Accumulibacter sp.: one gene and its partner. The protein of the gene in region 2 interacts with the protein of the main gene of each other region in a pairwise test. Links are inferred from orthologs where the notes say so. Each region holds a gene or a part of one and is shown on either strand. Other genes may lie near its edges.

Region 1 (5,383 bases), 330 kb from region 2 along the record:
TCACAGCTGGCCGGATCACCGACGATCTCCCGGACCTCCTCGTAGGACTGGCCGATGCGCAGGCGATTGAACTGGTCCAGGCTGACTTTCGGCCCGCACGCGAGGAGTAGTACGGTCAGTGTGGCGAGGGTGACGTTCCCGTGCGGCGGCCTGCGGCTGCTGCTCACCGGCGTTCTCCCGGCCGGCCGCGGCCGGTCGTCTCAGGCGTAGTCCACGCGCACGTTGTCGCTGCTCAGCCAGTCGCGCAATGCTTGCAACAGGCCGTCTTCGAGCCGCACCCGGCTGCTGTCGCCGAGGACCAACTCGCAGCGTGCCTCGGCATTGTGGTAGCTCAGGCGGATCGGGCACTCGCCGGGGGTATAGGGCGCCAGCAGGCTGCGCAGACGCTGCACGGCCTGGCGCGCGTTGCTGCCGCCGGCGTGGCCATTGAGCGACAGGTGCAGTTGGCGAGCGAAGCGGCCACGCGCTTCGGCAAGCGTCAGCAGGCGCTCGGCGACGACCTTCACGCGCCCCTCGCCGGCGAAGTCGTCGCGCTGGATCCGCCCCTCGACGACGAGCACCTCGTCCTCCCGGATCTTGGCGCGTCCGCTGTCCAGCAACTCGCTGAACACCGACACCTCGAGCGAGGCGCTGCCGTCGTCGAGCTGGATGAACGCCATCTTGCCGCGCGCCGTGATCTTGCTGCGCACGGCGACGACCAGTCCGGCGAGGAGCTGGCTTTCCTTGCGCGCCTCGAGCGCCGTCAGCGGCCGGCGGACGAAGTGCGCGATCTCGCCCTGCACGGCGCGGAAGGGGTGGCCGGAAAAGTAGAAGCCGAGCGCCAGCTTCTCCTCGTTGAGCTGCTGGCGTTCGTCCCAGCGTGGCGCCTCGACGTACGGCGGCCCTTGCTCGCCGGCCGCGTCGCCGGCGTTGTCGAGGAGGTCGAAGAGGCTGACCTGCATGGCGTTGCGTTCGGCCTGCTCGGCGGCGTCGATGGCGATGCCGACCGAGGCGAGCAGGCGCGCGCGATGGCTGTCGAGGGCGTCGAAGGCGCCGGCGCGGACCAGCGCTTCGATCGTCCGGCGGTTGACCAGTCGCTTGTCGACGCGTTGGCAGAAGTCGAAGAGATCCTTGAATGGGCCGTTGGCGGTGCGGGCGCGGATGATCGCCGTCACCGCCTGTTCGCCGGTGCCCTTGACGGCGCCGAGGCCGTAGCGGACGGTCTGGCGATCGACCGGGGTGAAGCGGTGTTCGGATGCGTTGACGTCCGGGCCGAGGATCGTCAGTCCGTTGGCGATCGCGTCATCGTGGAAGGTCTTGACGGTATCGGTGAGGTCCATTTCGGACGACAGCGTCGCCGCCATGAAGGCGGCGCAGTGGTGCGCCTTGAGCCAGGCGGTGTGGTAGGTGACGACGGCATAGGCGGCGGTGTGCGACTTGTTGAAGCCGTACTCGGCGAACTTCTCCATCAGGTCGAAGAGCTGCATCGCGAGCTTCTCGTCGTAGCCCTTCCTGCGCGCGCCTTCGCGCATCAGGTCACGGTGCAGCGCCATCTCCTCGGCCTTCTTCTTGCCCATCGCCCGGCGCAGCAGGTCGGCGGCGCCGAGCGTGTAGCCGCCGATGATCTGCGCGATCTGCATCACCTGTTCCTGATAGACGATGACGCCGTAGGTCGGTTCGAGACAGGCCTTGAGGTCGTCGATGTAGTAATCGATCCTCTGCTGCCCCTTCTTGCGCAGGATGAAGTCGTCGACCATGCCGGAGCCGAGCGGGCCGGGGCGATAGAGCGCGAGGACGGCGATGATGTCCTCGAAGCGATCCGGCGCCAGCTTGCGGACGAGCTTCTTCATGCCATCGGATTCGACCTGGAAGATCGCCGTCGTGTTGCCGTCCTTGAGAACCTGGTAGGCCTTCGGGTCGTCGAAGGCCAGCGTCGCGAGGTCGGGGCGTTCGCCACTCAGTCTTTCGACGTACTGCAACGCCAGCTCGATGATCGTCAGGTTGCGCAGCCCGAGGAAGTCGAACTTGACCAGCCCGATCTTCTCGACATCGTCCTTGTCGAACTGCGACACCACCGAACCGCCGCCATCGGCCGAGTACACCGGACAGAAGTCGCTCAGCTTGCCGGGGGCGATGAGGACGCCACCGGCGTGCATGCCGACATTGCGCGTCAGGTCCTCGAGGCGGCCGGCGAGGTCGAAGAGCTGCCGGACTTCTTCCTCGCTGTCGAGCCGGGCCTGCAATTGCGGCTCGGCGGCGATCGCCTTGGCCAGCGAGAGCGGCCTGTTGGTTTCGACCGGGATCAGCTTCGACAACTGATCACAGAAGTTGTACGGCAGGTCGAGTACGCGGCCGACGTCGCGAATCACCGCCTTCGACGACATGGTGCCGAAGGTCACTATCTGCGCCACCGCCGCGCTGCCGTACTTCTGGCGGACGTACTCGATGACGCGCCAGCGGTTGTCCTGGCAGAAATCGATGTCGAAGTCGGGCATCGACACCCGCTCGGGGTTGAGGAAGCGCTCGAAGAGCAGCGCGTAGCGCAGCGGATCGAGGTCGGTGATGCCGAGTGCGTAGGCAACCACCGAGCCGGCGCCCGAGCCGCGTCCCGGACCGACCGGACAACCGTTGCGCTTTGCCCAGTTGATGAAGTCGGCAACGATCAGGAAGTAGCCCGGGAATCCCATCTGGACGATGGTGTCGGTCTCGAGCTGCAGGCGGGCGTCGTACTGCGGGCGTTCCGCCTGGCGCGCCGCGCTGTTGGGGAACAGTTGCTGCAAGCGCCGCTCGAGCCCGGCCTCGGCCTCCCGGCGCAGGTAGTCGGCGAGTGTCGTGCCCGGAGGCGTCGGGAAATCCGGCAGGTAGCTCTTGCCGAGGGTGAGCTGCAGGTTGCAGCGCTTGGCGATCTCGACCGAGTTGGCGAGCGCCGCGGGGTGGTCGGCAAACAGTTCGACCATCTCCTCGCTGCTCTTGAAATACTGTTCCTCGCTGTACGGGCGCGGGCGGCGTGCGTCACCGAGCATGTAGCCTTCGGCGATGCAGACGCGCGCCTCGTGCGCGTTGAAGTCCTCGCGTTCGAGAAACTGGATCGGGTGGGTGGCGACCAGCGGCAGCCCGAGTTCCGCCGCGAGGTCGGCGGTTGCCGCAACCAGCGACTCCGCCTGCGGCATCCCGGGGCGCTGCACTTCGAGGTAGAAGGCGTCGCCGAACAGCTCGTGCCACTGCCGGGCGCGCTGCGCCGCCTGGTCGAGGTTGCCTTGCAGGAGGGCTTCGCCGACATCGCCGCTGGCGGCGCCGGAGAGCGCGATCAGTCCGTCGACGCCGACCTCGCGCAGCATCCGGCGGCTGACCTCGGCCCGGCCGCGGACGCGCGGTGTCAGGTAGGCGCGCGACAGCAACTCGCAGAGTTGCTGGTAGCCACGCGGCGAGCGGCAGAGCACGAGCAGGCGATGCGGCCGATCGGCATCGGTTTCGTTGGCAATGAACAGGTCGCAGCCGAACAGCGGCTTGATCCCCTTGCTGCGTGCGGCCGAGTGGAACTTGACGAGGGCAAAGACGTTGGCCAGGTCGGTCAGTGCCAGGGCCGGCATGCCGCAGGCGGCGGCGCGGGCGACGGCTGCGTCCAGGCGGACGATGCCGTCGGTGATCGAGTATTCGCTGTGCAGGCGAAGGTGGATGTACGGCGTCTCGGACATGGGCGCATTCTACCCCGGGCGCTCGGCAGAAGACGCCCTGCGCTGGGGGCTGCGACCAACTGCGGGGTGGCCATCGTCTCCCGGCGCGCGGCCGGCCGCGGCCCCGGAGCGATCCGGGGCCGGGCCTCAGCTATTATCGACCCAGTCGATGATCGGCTGCCACTGCTCGAGGTCCTTTGCCGCGCGTGATGCCGACAGGTCGAACATGGTCATGCCGTGCATCGTCGTCTGGACGTAGAGCTGCGTCGTGCGCAGATGGGTCAGCACCGGCAGATCGTAGCGGGCGAGAAAGCGTTCGAGCTCGGCGGCGGCACGGGTGCGTGGATCGACGCGCATGCCGACCACGGCAACGAAGGCCTGTTCGTTGCGCACCGCCTTTTCCGCCAGCAGCACGTCGAGAAAGTGGCGGGTGGCGAGGATGTCGAAGAGCGAAGGCTGTACCGGCACCAGAACCCTGTTGACCTGCTTGATGACCGTGTCGAGTGCCTTGCCGTGGAGACCGGCGGGCGTGTCGAGAATGACGTGCGTCGTTCCTTTCGGCGGCTTGGCCGTCTTGCCGGGCTCGATCTCCCAACTGCGAATGCTGGGCAGCAGCGATGGTCGCAGTTGCAGCCACTCGCGCGACGACTGCTGGCGATCGACGTCGCCGAGCATCACGCGATGACCCCTGCGTGCGAGATGGCCGGCAAGATTGATCGCCAGCGTCGATTTGCCCGAACCCCCCTTTGGATTGGCAATCAGAAAGGATTTCATCGCTTGTCGTCTCCGTTCTCGTTCTTGTGGTTCCTGGCGGCGAGCTTGCCAAGCTCGTTGCGCACCAGGTTGATGTGCTCGCGCAAAGTGTAAAGCAGATCGCTGAAGGCGAGCGGAATCTTGAGTCTGCTCGCCGTCTCCTCGATCGTTTGCAACTGGTGCGCGTACTCGACGTGTCGCGCCGGGTCGTCATTCCGGCGCAGCTCGTTCTCGAGCAACTTGAGGTCGCCGTAACAGCGGACGATCTTCGAACGGACGCGCCAGCTGTAGATCGACGGCGCGAACTTGAGCAGTGGCAGCAGCAGCATGGCCAACGGCAGGATCATGACGAACAGGCGCTCGACCAGCACCGCCACCCAGAAGGGCAGGTAGCGCTGCAGGAACGGTGGTCCAGACTTGTAGAAGCGTTCGGCTTCGGGCGACAGTGCGAAGCTGCGATCGCGGTAGGCGGGAAATTCGCCGGCCCGCTGGAAGAAGCCGCTCTTGCCGTTGACCTCGGTCATCGCCTGCAGCAGCAGGCTGGCCAGCGCCGGGTGCAGGTCCTCGCGGACGATGACGTTGGCGGTGGTCGCCAGCAGGAGCGTGTCGCGCGGCGGCAGGTCGCGGACGAGGCTGACGACACCGTGCGGCAGGATGACCTTCGACAGGAAGGGAAACAGCCGCAGGTAGGCATCGGCCTGGCTGAAGCTGACGACGCGCAGACCCGGCGAACGCAGCATCACTTGTACGACGGGCGCCTCCTGGGCGGCGACGATGAAGGCGGCATCGATCTCCCCGCGCTGCAGGGCCTCGGCTGCGCCCAGCCCGGCCAGCGGCAGCAGGTTGGGGCTGTCGCTCTTGATTTCGTTGGCGGTGAGCAGTTGCAGTGCGAGCCCGCGGATGCCGCTGCCATCCTCGCCGACGGCGATGCGGCGGCCGTCGAGTTGATGGAGCTTGCTCACGCGTGGCTCGCCACG
Region 2 (7,645 bases):
CGTAGCCATCGCCGCCGGTTGCCAGGTAGTCGCTGGTGACGACGGTATAGGTGCGCTCGGGGTCGAGCGCCTGCCAGTCATCACGGTCCCTGGCGCGCACCTCGATGCGGGTGAAGCGGCTGCCGCGTGCCTGCCGCAGGTCGAGGTGCCAGCGCAGGCCGGCAGCGTAAGGGTGCGAGCCATCCGAGCCGCCGCGGTCGAGGTAGTTGCCGACCGCATCCTCGAGCACCTCGGTGACCTGGCGACCGGTCAGTTGCAGTTCGTACAGGACGTTGGTGTATGGCAGGACGGTGTAGGCCGTGCCATAGGTGACCTCGCCCCGCGGCAATGGCGTGCGGATACCGCCGCCATTCTGCAGGGCGATGTCGGCAAGCCTGCTCGCCTGGCGATAGGCTTCGGCAACTGCCTGCGCGATGTCACTGCCACGCGCCAGCCGGTTGGCGTTCTCGCAGCCGCTGACACCAGCGCTGCGGTTGGTCGTTTCACCGGGGACGCGCACGAGGCACAGCGGGTCCGTGGCGGTGCCGATCCGCTGCCGCTTCATCTCGTCGAGGCGGCTGGCGAAGCGGAGAAGTTCCGCCTGCGCCACAGGATCGGGAATGACGGGGCGGGCATCCGTGCCGCGCAGTGCGTCGAGGATATGGGCGCGCGTCGTCGCGTCGACGGCGACAAAGGTGCCGCTGCCGTCCTGCTGCCGGAAGTCGTCGCCGATCGGCAGCGTCGGCGAGCCGCCGCAGCTTGCCACCGCACCGTGCGCATCAAAACGGACCCGCATCAGGCCGAAAATCTTGGCGTATTCCCAGGCCTGCCCGATGCACACCGGATCGCCATCGCGGTTGCGGGCGACCGTCGGGTAGGGGCCAGCGGCGGAAGCCATGCCGATCGCCGAAAAATCGCCGAGCAGCGTGTGCGAATCTCCGCCGATGATCACATCGACCTCGCTCAGCCGCGCCGCCATGGCCTGGTCGGCCTCGTAGCCCTGGTGGGTGACGAGGATGATGTGGCGGATGCCCATGGCGCGCAACTGGTCGATGACCTTCTGCGCCGTCTCGACCTCGTCGTGGAAGCGCGTGCTCGGCAGTGGGCGCGAGGAGTTCATCGTCTTGCCACGCACCTCGATGCCGATGATGCCGACGCGGATATCGCCGAACTGCCGCAGCAGGTAGGGCTGCAGGTAGTCATTGGCGCCTGTCGGCGCCAGTGGCGAGCCGATCGCGGGCTCGACATTGGCCGCGAGGACGGTGGTCCGACACGGTCCCTGACGCAGGTGGTCGAGAAAGCGCCGCAGTCCGGCATCACCTTCGTCAAACTCATGGTTGCCCAGTTCGAAGACGTCGAAACAGACGGTGTTCATCAGCACCGCGTCGGCCTCGCCGTTGTACAGCGTGTGGTAGAGCGTGCCGGTCATGGCGTCGCCGGCGTGAATCTTCAGCAGGTTCGGCAACTCCGAGCTGGCCTTGAAGAGCGCCGTCAGGCGTGGAAAGCCACCGGCGGCGACGCGTGTCGGCACGCCGTCGAGCCGCAGCTCGAAGTCCGGCTGCGGCTCCAGGTTCGAGTGGTGATCGTTGATGTGGGCGATATGGATCTCGATACCCGTCGCCGGGCCGGGTGCCGGCGGTGGCAAGCCCTGGCAGGCGGCGAGCAGGCAGCCGATGGCGGGCAGGGTGACAAACGGCGACGCGGGGCGTAATGTCTGGCGCATGATCAGGGTGGTCCGGAGGCAGGTATGGTGAGCCGGCAGGCTCTGTCGCGGGATGAGCCGACAGCATAGACCCTGCCGCCCGCGTCTGCCAGCGCTTTGCCGATCGTGCCGTCGGCGGTGGGTGAAAGCGCCGCCACGTCGCCAGCCCCGGTATTGGTGATTGCACGGTCGGCTGTTAGACTCCGGCGCGGCCAGTGGTCCGTGCCGTGTCCATTGGCGGGCGGGTTCACGCAGCGCCGGTCGGCGCGGGGCATTCTGGGAGGAACGAAGATGGGATTGTTCGATTTCGTCAAGGCAGCCGGCGAGAAGCTGTTTCGTGCCGGAGACACCGATTCGGCAGCGGCCGCCGCTGCGGCTGCACCCGACGATCAGGCGGCGAGGGACCGCCTTGAAGAACTGAACCGGACCGCGGGTGATGCGATCGAGGCCTACATCCGGACGCAGGATCTGCCGGTGACCGGTCTGACCGTGAGCTTCGATGGCGCCACTGGCGCGGCGACGGTTTTCGGTGTCGCCGGCGACCAAGCCAGCAAGGAGAAGATCCTGCTCTGCTGCGGCAACGTCGCCGGCGTGGCGCAGGTCAACGACATGCTGTCGGTCGATCAAAGCTCTGCCGAAGCAAGCTTCTACACCGTCGTCTCGGGTGACAACCTGTCGAAGATCGCCAAGGCGCATTATGGCGACGCCAACAAGTACCCGCTGATCTTCGAGGCCAACAGGCCGATGCTCGGCCATCCGGACAGGATCTATCCCGGCCAGGTGCTGCGCATTCCGCCCCTCTGAGCGGCTGCCGCGTCGTGCCGCAGCGCGCTCGCCGGCGCCTGCCCTGACTACTCGGGCTGGCGGGGCGCCGCCAGCCGCTCGAGCATGGCGCGTACCGCCCTGATCTGCAGGCCGTTGTGGGTCGGGTAGTCGCTGCCGGTGTAGCCCCACCAGTCCCAGCAGGCGAAGGGGTTGCTGATCCATCTCCGCGAACCCGACGCCAAGCCGTGGCGCGGTGCGGTCTGCGGGTAGAGGACGAGCAGGCGGTTGCTCTCGGCCCAGCGGTTGTAGCCGGCGCCGTCGACGAAGCGTCGCCCGATCTGCGCCGTACTCTGGCGGCAGCCATGAAAGGCGACATGGACGCGGCAGGGGGATTCCCGGCAGGCGGCCGGAACGTAGAGATAGGCTTCGTCGGCGAGACCGGAGTCGATCGCCGGACCGGCTGCGAAGGGGCGCTGGTCGAACGCCAGCATCTCGCCACGATCGTCGGCCGCCGGGGGCTGCAACGGGCCGAGCATGTGGCCGAGCATTTCCCCGGCTGGATCGAGGTCGCCGCAGCGGTTGATGAAGGGCGATGCCGTGCTGCCGCAGCCGGCGGCTTGCGGGTCAGCGACCGAAATCATCGCGTGTGCTGCCTCGGGCACGCGCACGAAACGGATCGCCGCTGGCGGCAGCCACTCGCCGTAAAAGGCGGCGAGTCGGTCGACGACCGCGCTTGTCACCTTGTCGTCCTGGCCGCCGGAAAGCAGCCACACCCGGTCATCGCGCAGATGATCCAGCGGGTCGATTCGTCCGCCGCGTGCGTGTGCCTCGGCGCGGGCGCGCAGCTCGCCGACCGGCGGCAGCGGCGCCCACCAGGAAGGTGACATGCAGCGCGTCAGCGCCCGCCAGATGGAATCGTCAGCGCAATCGTAGGGGCCGCCGGCGAGGACACCGGCGCCGCGCACCAGGCGCGAATGCGCCACCTGGAACTGGACCGCCATGTAGCCGCCGGAAGAAATCCCCGACACGGTCAGTTGCGACAGATCTGCCGCCAGTGCCGGCAGGGGTGGTGCGGCGAGGCCGCTGCGGACACTGGCGACGACGGCGAGGACGAGCAAGGCAGCGAAGCCGCGCCACGAGCCGGGGTGCGTTTTCATCGAGCTGATTTCCTGGAAGAGTGGCGCAAGCGGCAGCGGCCATGCTAGCAGATTCTGCCTGGGGCCGGGCTCGCCGCTGCCCCGGCAGTGGGGTCGATCGGCCAGCCTTGTTGCCGGGCTGGCGCACCTTTACACTGTGCCCTCGCTCACTCTCGGCCGCGCCGGGCGCGGATCGCCATGCCGAATTCTGCCGTTGCCGTGGACTCGAAACTGCCACGAGTCGGGACCACGATCTTCACCGTCATGTCGCGGCTTGCCGCCGATTGCGGCGCGATCAACCTGTCGCAGGGTTTCCCGGATTTCCAGGCCGACGAAGCGCTCTTCGATGCAACCAGCCGCGCGATGCGCGCCGGCCGAAACCAGTATCCGCCGATGGCCGGCATCGTCGAACTGCGTACGGCAATCGCCGGCAAGGTGCGCACGCTCTACGGCACCGATTACGATGTCGAGGACGAGATCACCGTCACCGCTGGCGCGACCCAGGCGATCTTCACGGCCATTGCCGCCTTCGTGCGCGCCGGCGACGAGGTCGTCGTCCTCGATCCGGTCTATGACAGTTACGTGCCGGCGATCGAGACGGTCGGCGGCCTGGCGGTTTTCGCCAGCCTGCGCTTTCCTGACTACCGGCCGGACTGGGATCAGGTCCGCTCGCTGCTCGGGCCACGGACGCGGATGATCATCATCAACTCGCCGCACAACCCGACCGGCAGCCTGCTGCGTGGCGAAGACCTCGATCGGCTCGCCGAACTGACGCGCGGCAGCGACATCGTCGTCCTCGCCGATGAGGTGTATGAGCACATCGTCTTCGATGGGCGCCAGCACGCGAGCGTCGCCATGCACGGCGAACTCGCCGCGCGCAGCATCGTCGTCTCGTCATTCGGCAAGACCTACCACATCACCGGCTGGAAGGTCGGCTACGTCCTCGCCGCGCGGGAACTGATGGCCGAGTTTCGCAAGGTGCATCAGTTCAACGTGTTCACGGTCAATGCGCCGTGCCAGTTCGGCATCGCCGAGTACATGCAGGATGCGTCGCGCCACCTCGGGCTGGCGCGCTTCTATCAGGCGAAACGCGACTTCTTCCGCGAGCAACTGGCGGCCTCACGCTTCGAGCTGCTGCCCTGTCACGGAACCTACTTCCAGCTCGCCCGCTACGCGGCGATTTCCGACCTTCCGGACGGTGAGTTCGCCTGCTGGCTGACGCGCGAGGCCGGGGTCGCGGCGATCCCGGTTTCGGTCTTCCGCCACGACGGTGCCGATGACCGCGTCGTCCGCTTCTGCTTCGCCAAGCAGGAGGCGACGCTCGCCGCCGCCGGCGAGCGGCTGCGCCGCCTGTAGCGATTGCGATTGCAGGCGGCAGCCAGCGCCTGGATTCGGTGACGGTATACTAAATGCATCGATGCGGCACGTTGGTTGCTGCCGTTGAGCGGCGACGGTAACTTCCCGTAAATTCTCCGGGGACAATCTTTCCGGGACAGTATAGTATGCGCGCCGAACCGGCCACTCGGCGCATTGCGACGAGCGATCGATCGAGTCGGCAGGAGGCGTCGCGGCGAAAGACTGTTTGTCCATCTCGGATCGCTCTGTCTGCCGCTTGGTGATTCGAGGTCACAGCGCGGCCGCGCTGCGGTTCGTCTTCTTGCTGTCCCCAAACCGTACCAAGCCCGAAGAAAGGAGATGCGATGAGCATGCTGCAGGAGTTCAAGGAATTCGCCATGAAGGGCAACGTCATGGATCTCGCCGTCGGCGTGATCATTGGCGGTGCTTTTGGCAAGATTGTCGATTCGGTGGTTGGCGACCTGATCATGCCTTTCATCGCCTGGATCATGGGGGGCAGGCTCGATTTTTCGGGCATGTTCCTGGTTCTTGGCAAGGTGCCGGAAGGCACGGCGATGACGCTCGACGCGCTGCGCAGGGCACAGGTCCCGGTTTTCGCCTACGGCAACTTCGTCACCATCCTGGTCAACTTCATCATCCTCGCATTCATCATCTTCATCATGATCAAGCAGATGAACCGCCTCAAGCGGACGGAGCCCGAACCCGCAGCGGCGCCGGCACCGGCGGCCGCCCCCGAGACGCCCGAGGATGTGCTGCTCCTGCGCGAGATCCGCGACAGCCTCAAGAAGTAGGCACGCGTTCCCGCCGGGCTCGTTCGCCGCTGCCGCGAGCGAGTCGGTTGCGCTGGGGCTCAGTTCTCACTTGCCGAGGCCTTTGCTGGCGTCACCGGCGAGCACCAGGGTCATCCGCTCGGGATCGATGTACTTGCGGAATGCGGCGCTGGCCTGTTCGGCGCTCACCGCCATGATCCGGGTTTCGAAGGCCTGCGAATCGCGCCAGTCGCGGCCGAGATCGAGCAGCGATGTCCAGCGCGAGGCGATCGTCGAGTCCTGCGAGCGCGCGACCGCGCTGGCCTCGACGATGCCCTTGCGGGCGGCAGCCACTTCAGCCGCGGTGAAGCCCTTGTCGCGCGCCCGGCGAATCTCCTCGCCCAGTGCCTGCTCGGCGCGCGCCGCGTTCTGCGGTGCGACCATGGCGGCCACCGTCCAGGTGGTCAGGCGCTGGCGCTGGCCGATTGACAGGCTCGAGGCGACGCTGTAGCTGAGCCCGTCCTGCTGCCGCAGGCGGTCCATCAGACGGCTGGTCAGGCCGCCGCTGTTGCCGAAGATGTAGTTGGCGACGAACAGTGCCGCGGCGTCGGCATCGTCACGGTGCAGGTCGATGTCGAGCCGCGCCCGCAGGACGGCATTCTCCCTGTCCGGCGTGTCGATGACGATCCGTGCCGGCGGCACCGGGCGGAACTCCCGCTCGAGGCGCTCGTAGGGCGATCGCGAGCGGGCGTCGGCGAACAGCCGCCGCAGTTGCTCCTCGATCGCCTGCGCATCGAAATCGCCAACGATCGCGATCTCGCCGCGCGCCGTGCCGACGAGTTGGTGCTGGTAGTCGACGACATCGGCGAGTTTCAGCCGGCGCAGTTGCTCGATCCGCTCCGGCAGTGGCGTGTGGTGGCGCGGGTCGCCTGCCGGGTAGGTATTGAAATGCGCCGCGAGGGCGTCGCTGGCGAGGTCCTCGGGGCTATCGAGCTGCGCCTGCAGGGCGGTCAGGTATTCCCGCCGCAGTTCCTCAAACTCGGTCGGCGGGAAGCTCGGCTCGCCAAGCAGTTGCGCTGCCAGGGCAAGCGCCTCGGGCAGCCTGTCGCGTGTCGTCTCGAACTGTGTCAGGCCGCCACGAACCTTCAGCCTGGTCATTTCATCGGCGATCTGCTGCCGGCTCAACTGCCGGCTGCCGCGCGGCAGCATGGCGATCGCCAGCGCACCGGCCATCTTGCGGTCGCGCAGCGACTGCTCGTCACCCCAGCGGAAGCTCATCGAGACGTTGACGGTCTGGCCCCGGTTCTTCTTGGGCAGCAGGGCGATCTGCAGATCGCCAAAGCGGCTCAGCCGCGTCCGCCGGCCAAGGTTTTCATAAGTGGGGTCGAAAGCCTCGCCGGCGTCGCCGCGAGTCGCGGGCCGATAGCTTGCCAGCAACTCGGCGGCCGTCGGCGCCTTGGGCAGCACGGCGCGCTGTGGCGAATCGTCCGGGATGAAAACGCCGACGACGCGGTTGTCGCGCACGAGGTAGCGGGCGGCGGCCGCATCCACCCGTTCCGTCGTCATTCGGTTGAGCTGATCGCGGGCGTGGAAGAACAGCCGCCAGTCGCCCAGGGCAATGTACTCGGACAGCATCACGGCGAACGACTCGGGATCGGTCAGCGCGCGCTCGTAAGAGGTGCGTGCTTCCGCCAGAGCGCGTTCGAGTTCGCCGGCGGTCGTCGGCTGCCGTGCCAGACCGCCTTCGATGGCCTCGATCATCACTTCGCGAACGCGGTCGATCGACTGATCCTTGGCCAGGACGGCGCCGAAGAGGACGAAGCCCGGTTCACGGGTCTCGACCGGCGAGGCGAACACCTGCGTCGCCATGCCGGTCTGCACCAGGGCGCGGTAGAGACGACCGTTTGGTGTGTCGCCGAGGACGTCGCTGGCGAGGGCGATCGCCTCGGAATCGGGGT

Evidence for each region. Proteins that work in one complex are often made in the same cells at the same time.
Region 1: the proteins of V5B60_RS00880 (region 2) and dnaE interact in binary tests that used the Escherichia coli proteins (3 or more experiments, as listed by UniProt). The link is inferred for Accumulibacter sp. from one-to-one orthologs.

Annotation. Positions count from the first base shown.
Region 1 is NZ_JAZKUG010000001.1:524,975-530,357, reverse strand. Bases 1-4,004 are described here. They hold dnaE (DNA polymerase III subunit alpha), read right to left. Parts: upstream 3,675-4,004; coding sequence 201-3,674; downstream 1-200. Other genes in these bases: V5B60_RS02405 (ParA family protein), read right to left, coding at 3,801-4,004; V5B60_RS02415 (hypothetical protein), read right to left, coding at 1-167. Outside these bases: more of V5B60_RS02405, read right to left, coding at 4,005-4,427; V5B60_RS02400 (TAXI family TRAP transporter solute-binding subunit), read right to left, coding at 4,424-5,383. UniProt on the Escherichia coli protein: DNA polymerase III is a complex, multichain enzyme responsible for most of the replicative synthesis in bacteria. This DNA polymerase also exhibits 3' to 5' exonuclease activity. The alpha chain is the DNA polymerase catalytic subunit.
Region 2 is NZ_JAZKUG010000001.1:191,316-198,960, reverse strand. What follows is about bases 2,887-5,859. They hold V5B60_RS00880 (pyridoxal phosphate-dependent aminotransferase), read left to right. Parts: upstream 2,887-3,780; coding sequence 3,781-4,938; downstream 4,939-5,859. Other genes in these bases: V5B60_RS00870 (M16 family metallopeptidase), read right to left, coding at 5,796-5,859; mscL (large conductance mechanosensitive channel protein MscL), read left to right, coding at 5,283-5,729; V5B60_RS00885 (extracellular catalytic domain type 2 short-chain-length polyhydroxyalkanoate depolymerase), read right to left, coding at 2,887-3,603. Also shown: V5B60_RS00895 (bifunctional metallophosphatase/5'-nucleotidase), read right to left, coding at 1-1,702; peptidoglycan-binding protein LysM, read left to right, coding at 1,973-2,485; more of V5B60_RS00885, read right to left, coding at 2,533-2,886; more of V5B60_RS00870, read right to left, coding at 5,860-7,645. UniProt on the Escherichia coli protein: Shows aminotransferase activity with methionine and histidine as substrates, and to a lesser extent also with phenylalanine.